3 regions of the Martelella mangrovi genome follow, and region 1 is predicted to be linked to each of the others. Evidence: riboswitches for the same ligand, from Rfam matches in the RefSeq annotation. Region 1 holds a riboswitch; each other region holds the start of a gene.
The links. Region 1 has a riboswitch for thiamine pyrophosphate ahead of ABID12_RS10255 (ABC transporter permease). Riboswitches for the same ligand answer to the same signal wherever they lie in the genome.

Region 1 (4,207 bases):
GGTCAAGGTGGCAAGGCCGATCACCACCAGCACAAGGCCGGCTAGTTTCATGTTCCGATCTCCCTGAGGCGCTCGAGCGTTTACGAGATCGGTCTCTTTGGGGCAGCAGGACGCCGCCCGTCTTTCAAAATGCACAAAAGACCGAAACGCGAAAGACGGCCACCGGCCGCCTTTCGGTATTTTCGTATCTTCTATCGTGCTTTTGTGGCGATTTAAGGCCAGCGTCACTATTGCCCCGCAAGCGAAACCGAAATTTCCGAAACCGCGGGCGCTTCCTCGATCAAGCCGTTTGCCGCCATGAACGCGCCGAAGCGCTGGTAGCGACCGGCATCGAAGGCCGCCGGGCTCTTGGCAAAGCGAGCGACGGTATCGGCAAAGGCTGCACGGTTCAGCTCGTCGTCAAGATCGGGATAGGCCTCGGCGAACAGGCTCCAGGCCTCGTCCGGGTGATTGGTGATGAAGATCGTTGCTTTCTCGACGGCATCGAGAAAACGCGGCAGACGGTCATCATCGAGCAGTTCGCTGCGGGTCACATAGATCAGCTCGTCATAGACCGGAACGCCGTTTTCTTCCGGAAAAAAGGCTCGTCCCTCCTCGCCTTCGATGGCCATCTGGGTCAGCTCGAAATTGCGGAACGCGCCGATCGTGGCATCCACCTGGCCGGAAAGAAGCGACTGGGTGAGCGCGAAATTGACATTGACAAGGGTGATGTCATCCCGCGACAGGCCGGTGCTTTCAAGCATGGCGGAGACGACCGCCTCCTCGATCCCGGCGACGGAAAAGCCGATTTTCTTGCCTTTCAGATCGGAAAGCGACTGCACCGGACCATCCGCCATCACCGTCAACGTATTGAGGGGTGTGGACACCAGCGTGCCGAAACGCTTGATGTCGATGCCTGCGGCATGGTCGAGATAGAGGTTCGGCTGGTAGTGAACGCCGATATCGGCGCGCCCGGCGGCAACCATGCGCGGCACCATGGATGGATCGGCCGGCGGCACCAGTGTCACATCCAGTTTTTCATCTTCGAAATAGCCCTGCTGCTGGGCGACCACCAGCGGCGCATGGTCCGGGTTCACATACCATTCGAGAATGACATCGAGCTTGTCATTGGCAGCGGCCATGCCGGGCAACAATGTCAGCGCGGCAATCAGGGTCAGTTTCTTGAGCATTCATTCCTCCTTGTCAGGACAGTCCGGCCGCTCATGCCTGTGGCGACCAGCGGGTGAAAAAGGGAGCGGCGAGATCCACCGCCTTTCGAAACAGAACGGCTTCCAGCGCCAGGATCAGCATGGCCGCAAACACGGTCTCGCCCTGCATGCGGGCATTGGCCTGCACCATGACGAAGCCGAGACCGCCGGCAGCGCCAACCCATTCGCCGACGACCGCGCCCAGCGGCGCAAGCGGTGCGGCAATGCGCAGGCCGGAGAAAAGCTGCGGCATGGCCAGCGGAAGCCGGATGAGAAAGAGGAGTTGCCAGTGGCCTGCGCCATCGAGATGCGCGGCCTTGACGATGGCGCTGTCGGTGCGGGCAAGGCCGTCGGCAAAATTGGAGGCGACCGGAAAGAACACGATGATCGTCGTCATCACCACCTTGGACGCGATGCCGAAGCCGAACCAGAGCACCAGCATGGGCGCGATGACGAACACGGGAAAGGATTGCAGCACCACCAGCGCCGGCCAGACCAGCCGGCCGAAACGGGGAAAGCCGGCAAGCAGAAAGGCCGCACCGGCGCCGAACAGCGCACCGGCGGCAAAGCCTGCGATGATCTCACGCAGCGTGACCAGCGCTTCGGCAAACAGATAGGCGTGTCCGCTCCACAGCCTGACCGCGACGGAAAGCGGGGCGGGCAGGATATAGCGCGGCAGCGCAAACACCATGACCACCGCCTGCCAGAGCAGGATCAGGGCGCAAACCACCAGACAAAATCGGAAAACCGCATAAAGGCTCTGCTTCAACACCCCTCTCCCCGGCACAGCCGGGCAGCGGACGTAACAAAACAGGCTGATATTCTGGGCGTGTCGCTCAACACCAAACTCCGTTCCTACGCCGGCATGACCCGGATCAGGTTCAAGGGTTCGGCAAACGCCATCTCAGCATCTTCCACGAAGATCGCACCCCTCGGATGGGCATATCTATGACCACGTCGGCAGGCCCGGTCAAGGGGTGTCGACAAATGCTTCGGCGACAGGAATTCAACCGAATTGAGTTAATTACGTGTATTACATCCTAAAGTTGCCCTAAAGATTGGCGAAAAGCAAAACTTTCAGCTACCGTTCACAAAAACAGACTAAGGGTTCGGTGAAGGAAGAAAGCTGAACGGCGTGCCGGAACCCCGGCAACGCCTGTGGAATGCGGAGGAAACCAATGCTTATCGCCATCGTTATCGTGGCGGCACTGTTCGGCATGCTCTTCGGTTTTGACCAGGGCGTGATCTCCGGCGCATTGCCGTTCATCAAACAGGATTTCACCATCACGCCCTTCATGGAAGGGGTGATCACATCCGCCGTTCCGCTCGGCGCGGTTGGCGGCACGATCGTCGCCATGGTCACCACCGATCGCTACGGGCGAAAGCCGATGCTGATCCTCGGCGCCGTGATCTTTCTGGTCGGCTCGCTGATTTCGGCGCTCGCCTTCAACCAGTACATCCTGACGCTGGCCCGCCTTCTGATCGGCGTCGGCATCGGCGCATCGGCCATGACGGCCCCGATGTTTCTGGCGGAAGTGGCGCCGGCGCGCATTCGTGGCACTATCGTCTCCGCCTTCCAGTTGATGATCACCATCGGCATCATGGTCTCCTACATGTCGGATGCAGCCTTCGGTGGTTCCGGCGACTGGCGCTGGATGATCGGCGTCGGCGTGTTCCCGTCGATCATTGCCCTTGTTGGCATTCTGCTTTCGCCGGAGACCCCGCGCTGGCTGACGCTGAATTCCAATGCCGACAAGGCCCGCGACATCATCGCCAGGCTGCAGCCGGAATCCTCCGACGCAGAGATTGACGGGATCATCGCCGAAATCAAGGAAAGCGCCAGGGACGAGGAAGCAAAGCCATCCTGGAGCACATTCCTGAAAAAGGGCATTCTGCCGATTACCAGTTTCGCGATGATCGTGTTCGTGCTTCAGCAGCTCTCCGGCATCAATGCTATCATTTATTACGCCCCGGAGATTTTCAAGAACGCCGGCTTTTCCGGCACTACGACCGATCTTCTGGCAACTGTCGGCATCGGCGTGGTCAATGTCGCGCTGACGGTCGTCGCCATGTATCTCGTTGAATCCATGGGACGGCGCAAATTGCTGATCATGGGCTTTATCGGAACCTCGGCCGCCATGGCGCTGGTGACGGTTGCAACCATGATCAACATCGCCGCGACGCCCTATCTGGCAATGATCGGGATCTTCGCCTTCATCGCGTTCTTTGCCGTCAGCCTCGGCCCGTTGCCCTGGCTTTACATGGCGGAGCTGTTTCCGCTCAGACTACGCCCGCGCGGCATGGCGCTGCCCTCTGTCGCCAACTGGTTCTTCAACTTCGTCGTCGCCCTGCTGTTCCCCGAGCTTCTGGCAGGCATCGGCATTGTCGGGACCTTCGCGATCTTCACCGGTTTCTGCGTGATCGGCATTTTCTATGCCATCGCGGTAGCGCCGGAGACCAAGGGCGTCACGCTGGAGGAAATCGAGCAACGCACCGTTGCAGCAGGCTGATCTGCCCGCACCGCATGATGATCGACGGCCCGCCGCGAGCGGGCCGTTTTGCGTGAGACCGCCAAAATGCCTAAGACTAATGGCTGCATTGCCGCCAATGGACAATTGACGCCTACTGGAACAAAACGGCGGTGGCATTAAGCGGGAGGAGATGTCATGCACGAGCATACGGTGCGCACCCACAAATCATCGGAAAACCTGAAACGCGAAGACCAGCTGGCCTGGAAGATCGCCACTGTTGCGGCCGATCCCGTAGCGCTTGATGACGATGTGGTGGAGATGATCGGCAACCGGATCATCGACAATGCCGCCGTGGCCGCCGCCTCCATCGCCCGCCGCCCGGCGATCAGCGCAAGGGCGCAGGCAACCGCTCATCCGTTTATCCCCGGCGCAACGATCTTCGGTCTTGCCGCCGACACCCGGTTTTCGCCGGAATGGGCGGCCTGGGCCAATGGCGTGGCGGTGCGCGAGCTTGATTATCACGACACGTTTCTGGCCGCCGACTATTCC
Region 2 (4,207 bases), on a different contig from region 1:
GGATTAACGACCACGAATTCGGCAACGGTACGGCAATCTTCACCCGCGATGGCGATGCCGCACGCGAATTCGCCCACAAGATCAGGGTCGGCATGGTCGGCATCAACGTGCCGATCCCGGTCCCGATGGCATTCCACTCCTTCGGCGGCTGGAAGGCGTCGCTGTTCGGCGATCACCACATGCATGGGCCGGAAGGCGTGCGCTTCTATACCCGGATGAAGACCATCACCAGCCGCTGGCCCAAGGGCATCCGCTCGGGCGCGGAATTCTCCATGCCGACGATGAAATAGACCGGCGCACGACCGCCATGATTTCACTCCACCCCGGCAGGGCGACCTGCCGGGGTTTTTCGTTGCGGCGGCTGGTTGTCTTCGACGTCCGCAAACAGGCGTCATCCCAACGCGTAATTTCGACAAAATCATCCTTTAGTTGCATCTACCCCCTTTCGTCACGACTAAGGAGAACGACGGATGGACAAGATCGATTTTCGCTTCGAAGACAAGGTTGCCACGATTACAATCGATAACCCGTGTACCCGCAACGCCTTCGATGCGGAGATGTCGAAGGCCGTGATCTCCTGCCTCGAACAGGCAGAGAAACTGGGCGTGCGGGTCGTGGTGATCAAGGCACAGACCTCGCACGGCATCTTTTCCGCAGGCCATGACCTGAATGAATACAGGCCTGACGATGACCTTGCGGATGATCCGATATTTGCCATGTTCGAGGCGATTTACGCCTCCCCGCTTCCGGTGATCGCGCAGGTCGAGGGCACGGTCTATGCCGGTGCGCTCTGGCTGCTGCTGGCCGCCGACCTTGTCTATGCGCTCAAGACCGCAAGTGTCGTCATGACCGCAAACAGGCTGGGCATTCCCTTCAATCCGAAAGACTACAGCCGGTTTCTGTCGGTTGCCGGCCTTCATTCCATCAAGGAACTGTTTCTGACGGCCGCTCCGATGAATGCAGAGGATGCCCGCTGCGCCGGTATCTTCAACGATATTTTCGAAACACCGGTGGCCCTTGACCGGCGTATCGGCGCGGTGGCGAACCGCATTGCCCGATGCACACCCCAAGGCATCGCCAACACCAAGCTGCAGCTCAACCAGTTGGCCAGCGCCGTGCCGCTGAGCGATGAACAGACGGCCGGCATCGCCTGCAAGCGCGCGGAACTGCTGAAAGATCCCGCGCTTCTCACCCGCACGCAAACACTGATGACCCATCTTCACGGGGCTTCGGGCAAAAAACACGGCCCACTCCCCCATCCCACGCAGATACGCGACAGGTGACGGGATCCGCAGGGAATTCGCGGTGAATCAAAGGCGTCAATAAAAATTCCCATCGACCTGCAACGCCCCTTATCGGGGCGTTTTTTTCTGATATAACAACGCCATCAAGAGCGACGGGGGCGTCCGCTGCAGCGGGCTGAGAAGCACCCTTGGAACCTGATCCGGATCATACCGGCGGAGGGAGTCACTCGGGCCTTCCGTTGTTCTGGTCCGTCCGGCTTTTCCGCCACAACTGAAAGGGAAACCGGAATGACAGACACCGCGACCATTCTCAAAGAAATGCGCGAAAAGGCGCCGCTGGTGCAGTGCATCACCAATTACGTGGCGATGAATGTCGCCGCCAATGTGCTGCTTTCAGCCGGCGCCTCCCCGGCCATGGTGCATTGCGAGGAAGAAGCCGGCGAGTTCGCCGGACTGGCCTCCGCACTCACCGTCAATATCGGCACGCTGTCACCCCTGTGGATCGGCGGCATGAAGGCCGCTATCGACGGCGCTACGGCCAAGGGCACGCCCTGGGTTTTTGATCCTGTTGCCCATTTTGCAACGGATTTTCGCAGAAACGCCGCCCGCGAGCTGCTTGAGCGCGGACCGACGATCCTGCGCGGCAACGCCTCGGAAATCCTGGCCTTTTCCGGCGCGACAGGCGGCGGCAAGGGCGTGGATGCCGGTGACAGCGTGGAAGCGGCGGAGGAAACCGCCCGCCGGCTGGCCTCCGAGCGCACCATGGTGGTGGCCGTCACCGGCGAAAACGACTTTGTCACCGATGGCACCCGCAGCGCACGCATTCACGGCGGTTCCCCGATCATGCCGAAGGTGACGGCGCTTGGCTGCGCGCTGACCTGCCTTGTCGGCGCGTTTGCGGGCGCCCGGCCGGACGACCCGTTTTCTGCAACCGTGGCCGCCCTGTCCTTCTATGCGGTCGCCGGCAGCCATGCGCATGACATCGCTGAGGGCCCCGGCACTTTCGCTGTCCACTTTCTCGATCAGCTCGCATCGCTGACGCCGGCGGAACTTGAAGCCGAGGCAAGGATTACCCTTCCATGAGACCGGTTTTCGACCTTTCGCTTTATCTTGTGCTCGATCCCGTGCTTTGCAGCACCCTCGGCATGACAGAAACAACCCGGCAGGCCGTGCGCGGCGGCGCAACCATGGTTCAGCTTCGGATGAAGGATGCCACGACCTCAGAACGGATTGCAGCCGGACGCAAGCTGCAGCAGGTTCTGGCCGGCACGGATGCCCGCCTGATCGTCAATGACGATGTCGATGCAGCAATCGCGCTTGGCGCAGACGGTGTCCATGTCGGTCAGTCAGACGACGACCCGATCGCCGTGCGCGAAAAAATCGGGCCGAACATGCTGCTCGGGCTTTCGATCGACAGCCGTGAGGCCGCACGGCGTTTCAACCCGGCCCCGCTGGATTATATCGGCGCAGGCCCGGTTTTCGCGACCCGCACAAAGCCCGGCCATGCCGCCCCGCTCGGATTTGACGGGCTTGCCGAAGTGGCAGGGCGGTCCGATCTTCCGGTCGTGGCCATCGGCGGGTTGAAAGCCGAGCACATACCGGCCACATTTCAGGCCGGTGCAGATGGCATCGCCGTCGTCTCGGCGATCTGCGGACAACCCGATCCCCATCACGCAGCGGTGGCCCTTTCAGCGGCCATCGGGAAGGCAAAGACATGATTGCGAATATTCTTTCAATCGCCGGTTCCGACCCGTCGGGCGGCGCCGGCATTCAGGCCGACCTCAAGACCTTTTCCGCGCGCGGCACCTATGGCATGGCCGCCATGACGGCGCTGACGGCGCAAAACACCCGTGGCGTGACCGGCGTGCATGAGGTGCCCTCAGCCTTCGTCTCCGAACAGATCACCGCAATCTTCGACGATGTTTCCGTCAGCGCGATCAAGATCGGCATGATCGCCAATGCCAATATCGCCGTTACCATCGCCGACTGCCTGCGCCACCATGTCGAGGTCCCGGTGGTGCTCGACCCTGTGATGGTGGCCAAGGGCGGCCACCGGCTCCTGCCGGAAGATGCGGTCGAGGCATTGAAGGAGCATCTGCTGCCGCTCGCCGCGCTCCTGACGCCGAACCTGCCGGAAGCGGCAGCCCTGCTGGACGAAGACGTCGCCACCGATCGCGACACGATGATCGCCCAGGCCCAGGCGCTGCGCGGTCTCGGGCCACAGGCCGTGCTGCTGAAAGGCGGACATCTGGACGGCGAAGACTGCCCCGATCTGCTGGTGACCGCAGAGGGCCATCAATGGCTTGAAGGCAAGCGCATCGAAACGGAAAACACCCATGGCACGGGCTGCACGCTCTCAAGTGCGATCGCCGCCGAAATCGGCAAGGGGCTTTCGCTTAGTGATGCGGCCACAGAGGCCAAAACCTATGTGGCCGACGCCATCGCCGCATCAGACGCGCTTGCCGTCGGCTCAGGCCACGGCCCGACCCACCATTTCCACGCCTTCTGGCCGTGATTTCAACACAGAGTGGTGGTTAACACTCAGCCACACCCATTTGAACGCCAACAATATCCTCTTCCCATTGGTTTCCTGCCGGCAGCACAGTATAGTGCCGGCAGGAAGAGAAGGAGGAACCGAATGAAGAAGCAGTTTTTGATTGCAGGCGCATTGTCGCTCTGTCTGGGCGCGGGCACCGTGATGGCACAGGATGCTCCGCAAATGCTTCGCCAGGACGACATGAAAGCCATCGGACAGGCCATGGGCCAGTTGGGCGCCATCGCCAAGGGCCAGAAGGCTTATGACCCGGTCGTCGTCGAGGGCGCTCTTTCATCGATTGCAACGCATGCGACCGACTTCCCGACGCATTTCCCCGAAGATTCGAAAACCGGAAACGATAGCGAGGCAAGTCCGGCGATCTGGGAAAACATGGACGACTTCACCGCCCGCTCTGAAAAACTTGCAA
Region 3 (4,207 bases), on a different contig from region 1:
AACGCCGAGACGGGCGATATCGTTCCGGAAAAACAATCGCGCCGTCACATCCATGCGCGTATTCTTGCCGGGCGTGATCACGAACCGGTAGGCGCCGGTGACGCTCGGACCGTCGAGCGCGGCAAAAACGGTGATCTTTTCGCCTTCCGCAACGGGGCGAACGATGTAGAACGCCGAAAACCGCGGAAACTCCTCGCCCTGGTCCGTGGCGGTGTTGACCGCCAGACCGCGGGCCGACAATCCGTAAAGATTGCCCTGGCCGAGCGCACGGAAATAGGAAGAGCCCAGGAAGGAAATCAGCTCGTCGGAAACATCGGGCCGGTTCAGCGGATAGTTGATGCGGAAACCGGCAACGCCGGGAAATTCAGCATCCCTGAACTGCGCGATATCGAGCGGCGAGCGATAGATGAAGTCGTCGACGGAAAACACCAGCTTTTCGGCATCACCATTGGCGACTTCGTAAATCTCCACCGGCGTCTTGAACAGCCAGCCGAGCGAAAAGGCCTGAAGCTGGAAATTCGACTGGTCCCGCCAGATCGCCTTGTTGGGATCGTAGCGGATTGCCCGGTAATCATCATAGTGGAGCGAATTGAAGGGTTCGCCAACATCCTGCGGCGGGGCCTCATAGGGCTGCGCCGCCTTTTCCTTCATCCGGGCTGTCAGCGTATCGAAGGTAAACGCATCGGGGGCCGGCGCCTGCGCTTCCACTTCCGCATTCTGATCCGGTACCTTGCCGGGTTCCACCGCGGCGCCTTGAGCAAATGCCTTGCTTCCCAAACCGGAGAAAGCCAGCGCTCCCGCGGCCGTTTGCGCCAGAAAAACTCGTCTCTTCATTCAAATTCCCGTCGGTTGAAAAGGGGAGGCCGAAAATGTTGCATTGCACCAAAACCGGCGCCGGAATTGCGTTTTTTGAATGTATTCGCTCTCGGGCAAGATCGCGCGAAAACCGTCTCGACGGTAAGCGCAGACACTTCGGAAACGGCGTAATCCCGTTTCGGTTCCACACTGACGCAAAAAACAGACATCGATATCCATCCGGTCGCAAACAGGGTCAACCCGGAGAGCCGGGCATCAAAAGGGGCTGGGACGCCATACAGCATTCCAGCCCCTTTTTTAGGGCAGCCATTCAACCAAAGAATGGCAAGATCATGGCAATACGCCTTTTTCGCGCCGCAATATCTACAAACTCACTGTCGAGCTGTCGGAATGGCTGCGCCAACAAAATATGCTTTCTTTTCAAGCCGCGTTGACGATTTCAACGAGCTCGACGGCGAAATTCAGATCCTGCCCGGCAAGCGGATGGTTGGCATCCACGGTTACCTGCTCTTCCTCGACCTTGGTCACGACCAGCGGTACGGTTTCACCGGTGGGCGTGCGCGCCTGAAGCTGCATGCCCGGTTCCACTTCAACCTCAGCCGGCATGGCCGACTTCGGCACGACCTGAACCTTCTGCGGATCATGCGGCCCATAGGCCTCTTCCGACGGCACCTGCACCTGGCGGCTGTCACCGACATTCATACCGGCGATCTCGCGATCGAGCCCCGGAATGATCTGGCCGGCACCGACGGTAAACTCAAGCGGCTGACGGCCTTCGGAAGAATCGAAGGTCGAACCGTCATTGAGGGTTCCTGTATAGTGAATACGAACGGTGTCCCCGCTCTTGGCTTCTGTCATTGGTGTGCTCCTTCCTTTGAACACTGAGCGCATCGGCACAGCATCGGCACAAACCGACCTCGGGCCCAGGCGCCGTTTCTTTTTCCTGAGGCTCCGGCCTTCGACCGGAAAGCGCCCCAGAGGATGAGCCGACACACTTTCCTGCATGACGACTGGCGGGTACATCCGGAATACCGGATGCGCCTCTTACCTAGTCACTTTCACGTGTATTTTCAAATCCGTCCGGCCTTGAATTCCACGGAAGCCCGCGATAGGTGTTGAAAAGCTCTAACGGGGTGCGGAACGCGGCTTCGACGTCGTCCGCTGAGAGGTGAAGAACCAACCCGAGGAACCTGATCCGGTTAACACCGGCGGAGGGATTAGACGCGTGAACGGTCCGACGCCCTTTTCCCATGTTGATTGAGACACCACGAAGGAGGCGTCATGCCCGGCCATCATCTTTCGATTTCGATTGCAGCGCTGGCGCTGCTGGCTGCAGGCGGCGCGCTGGCTGAAGACGGCAAGGTGCTGACCGTCTACACCTATGAAAGCTTCAACACCGAATGGGGCCCGGGCCCGCTGGTCAAGCAGGCCTTCGAGGCCGAATGCGGCTGCACCGTCAAATTCGTCGGCGCGGAAGACGGCGTTGCCCTGCTCAACCGGCTGAAGCTCGAGGGCCGTTCAAGCCCCGCCGACATCGTGCTCGGCCTCGACAACAATCTGATCCACGAGGCAAAGGAGACAGGGCTTTTTGCCGCTTCCGGCGTCTCCACCGACAATCTCGACATCCCCGGCGGGTTTGAAGACGACATTTTCGTCCCCTTCGACTACGGCTATTTCGACATCGTCTACGACAGCGAGAGCATCGCATCTCCGCCGACCACGCTTGACGCACTGGTCAACGGACCGGCTGACGAAAAGATCGTGATCGAGGACCCGCGCACATCAACGCCGGGCCTTGGCATGCTGCTGTGGATGAAATCCGTCTATGGCGACGACGCGGCGGCAAAGTGGGAAGCGCTTTCGGACCGCATTCTGACGGTTGCGCCTGGATGGTCGGAAGCCTACGGCCTGTTCACCAGTGGCGAGGCGCCGATGGTGCTTTCCTACACCACCTCGCCGGCCTATCACCAGATTGCCGAGGAAACCGACCGCTACAAGGCCGCAGACTTTGAAGACGGGCTCTATATCCAGATCGAGGTGGCCGGCATGACGGCGATGGCGGACGATCCGGCGCTGGCCAGATCCTTCCTCGCATTCATGCTTACGCCCGGCTTTCAGGATGCAATCCCGACCCACAACTGGATGATGCCGGCCGCTGCAACCTCCGAGCCGTTACCGGATGCCTTCCAGAATGCCGTCACACCGGACAGGACGCTGCAATTCGCTCCGGATGTCGTGGCCGAAAACCGGCAGGCCTGGATCGACGAATGGCTGAACGCGATGAGCGCGCGGTGAGCGTTCCGGGACGACGACCTTGTATCTGACCACGGCAGAGTTTCGCCGGAGCCTTTCCGCCGGCATCATGTCCCTTGCGGGCGTTATCGGCTTCATTGCCGTGGCGGTGGCCGCCCTTTCCGGTTTCGGGCGGATTGGCGATGCGGCCTCGGTCATGAACGAGCCCTATGTCTGGCGCATTCTGCGTTTCACGCTCTATCAGGCCTTCCTGTCCACCGTGCTGTCCGTGGCGCTTGCCATTCCCGTTGCCCGTGCCATGGCGCGGCGGCCGCATTTTTTCGGCCGGATATGGATTGTCCGGCTGATGGCCGTGCCGCTCGGGCTGCCGGTGCTGATCGGTGCGCTCGGCATTATCGGCATATGGGGACGGCAGGGCCTGTTCAACGATGCGCTGGCTTTTGCAGACTTTGGCCGCCCGCTGCAGATTTACGGCCTGCAGGGCATTCTGATTGCCCATGTCTATTTCAACCTGCCGCTGGCCGCCCGCCTGTTTCTGGCAGGCATCGAGCGCGTGCCGCAGGAATATTTCAAGACCGCCGCAATGCTGTCGATGCCGCAACGCAGCATCTTCCGCTTCATCGAATGGCCGGTGATCGCGCCGCTGATCCCGGGCGTTGCCGGGCTGGTCTTCATGCTGTGTGCCACCTCTTTCACGCTGGTGCTGATATTGGGCGGCGGGCCGGCGGCGACCACGATCGAGGTCGCGATCTATCAGGCGCTTCGCTTCGATTTCAATCCCGCACGCGCCGTCGCCCTTTCCGGCATGCAGATCGCGGTTACGGCACTGGTGCTTGCCGCCCTTGCCCTTTTTCCGAAGGCGAAAGACCCGGGCGCCAGTGCCAGCAGCGATGTCAGCCGGCGCCCCGACGGCGACCACCGCCTTTCGCGCGGCATCGATGCCGGGCTGATTGCAGTGTTTCTGGTCTGGCTCGCCCTGCCGTTGGCGATGATCGTGGTGAAGGGCGCGGGCGCAGACCTGCCCGGGCTGTTGCGCGAACCCGCCTTTCTCAGGGCCACGGCCACCAGTCTCGCCATTGCGTTTTCGGCGGCTCTGGTTTCGCTCGCCCTGGCGCTTTCCTTCATCGCCGCCACCGGC

Region 2: it holds a riboswitch for thiamine pyrophosphate, as region 1 does, so the genes downstream of both, thiM (hydroxyethylthiazole kinase) here and ABID12_RS10255 (ABC transporter permease) in region 1, are expected to answer to the same signal.
Region 3: it holds a riboswitch for thiamine pyrophosphate, as region 1 does, so the genes downstream of both, thiB (thiamine ABC transporter substrate binding subunit) here and ABID12_RS10255 (ABC transporter permease) in region 1, are expected to answer to the same signal.

The regions. Positions count from the first base shown of each region.
Region 1 covers NZ_JBEPLY010000006.1:13,159-17,365, reverse strand. The annotation lists gene ABID12_RS10265 (hypothetical protein) at 1-51, opposite strand, end outside; gene ABID12_RS10260 (ABC transporter substrate-binding protein) at 228-1,169, opposite strand; gene ABID12_RS10255 (ABC transporter permease) at 1,201-1,956, opposite strand; TPP riboswitch at 2,023-2,130, opposite strand; gene ABID12_RS10250 (sugar porter family MFS transporter) at 2,366-3,697, shown strand; gene ABID12_RS10245 (MmgE/PrpD family protein) at 3,854-4,207, shown strand, end outside.
Region 2 covers NZ_JBEPLY010000002.1:20,873-25,079, forward strand. The annotation lists gene ABID12_RS02490 (CoA-acylating methylmalonate-semialdehyde dehydrogenase) at 1-290, shown strand, start outside; gene ABID12_RS02495 (enoyl-CoA hydratase-related protein) at 471-1,283, shown strand; TPP riboswitch at 1,389-1,483, shown strand; gene thiM (hydroxyethylthiazole kinase) at 1,533-2,327, shown strand; gene thiE (thiamine phosphate synthase) at 2,324-2,962, shown strand; gene thiD (bifunctional hydroxymethylpyrimidine kinase/phosphomethylpyrimidine kinase) at 2,959-3,759, shown strand; gene ABID12_RS02515 (c-type cytochrome) at 3,883-4,207, shown strand, end outside.
Region 3 covers NZ_JBEPLY010000001.1:284,691-288,897, reverse strand. The annotation lists gene ABID12_RS01395 (OpgD/OpgG family glucan biosynthesis protein) at 1-834, opposite strand, end outside; gene ABID12_RS01390 (FKBP-type peptidyl-prolyl cis-trans isomerase) at 1,237-1,674, opposite strand; TPP riboswitch at 1,936-2,050, shown strand; gene thiB (thiamine ABC transporter substrate binding subunit) at 2,098-3,111, shown strand; gene thiP (thiamine/thiamine pyrophosphate ABC transporter permease) at 3,131-4,207, shown strand, end outside.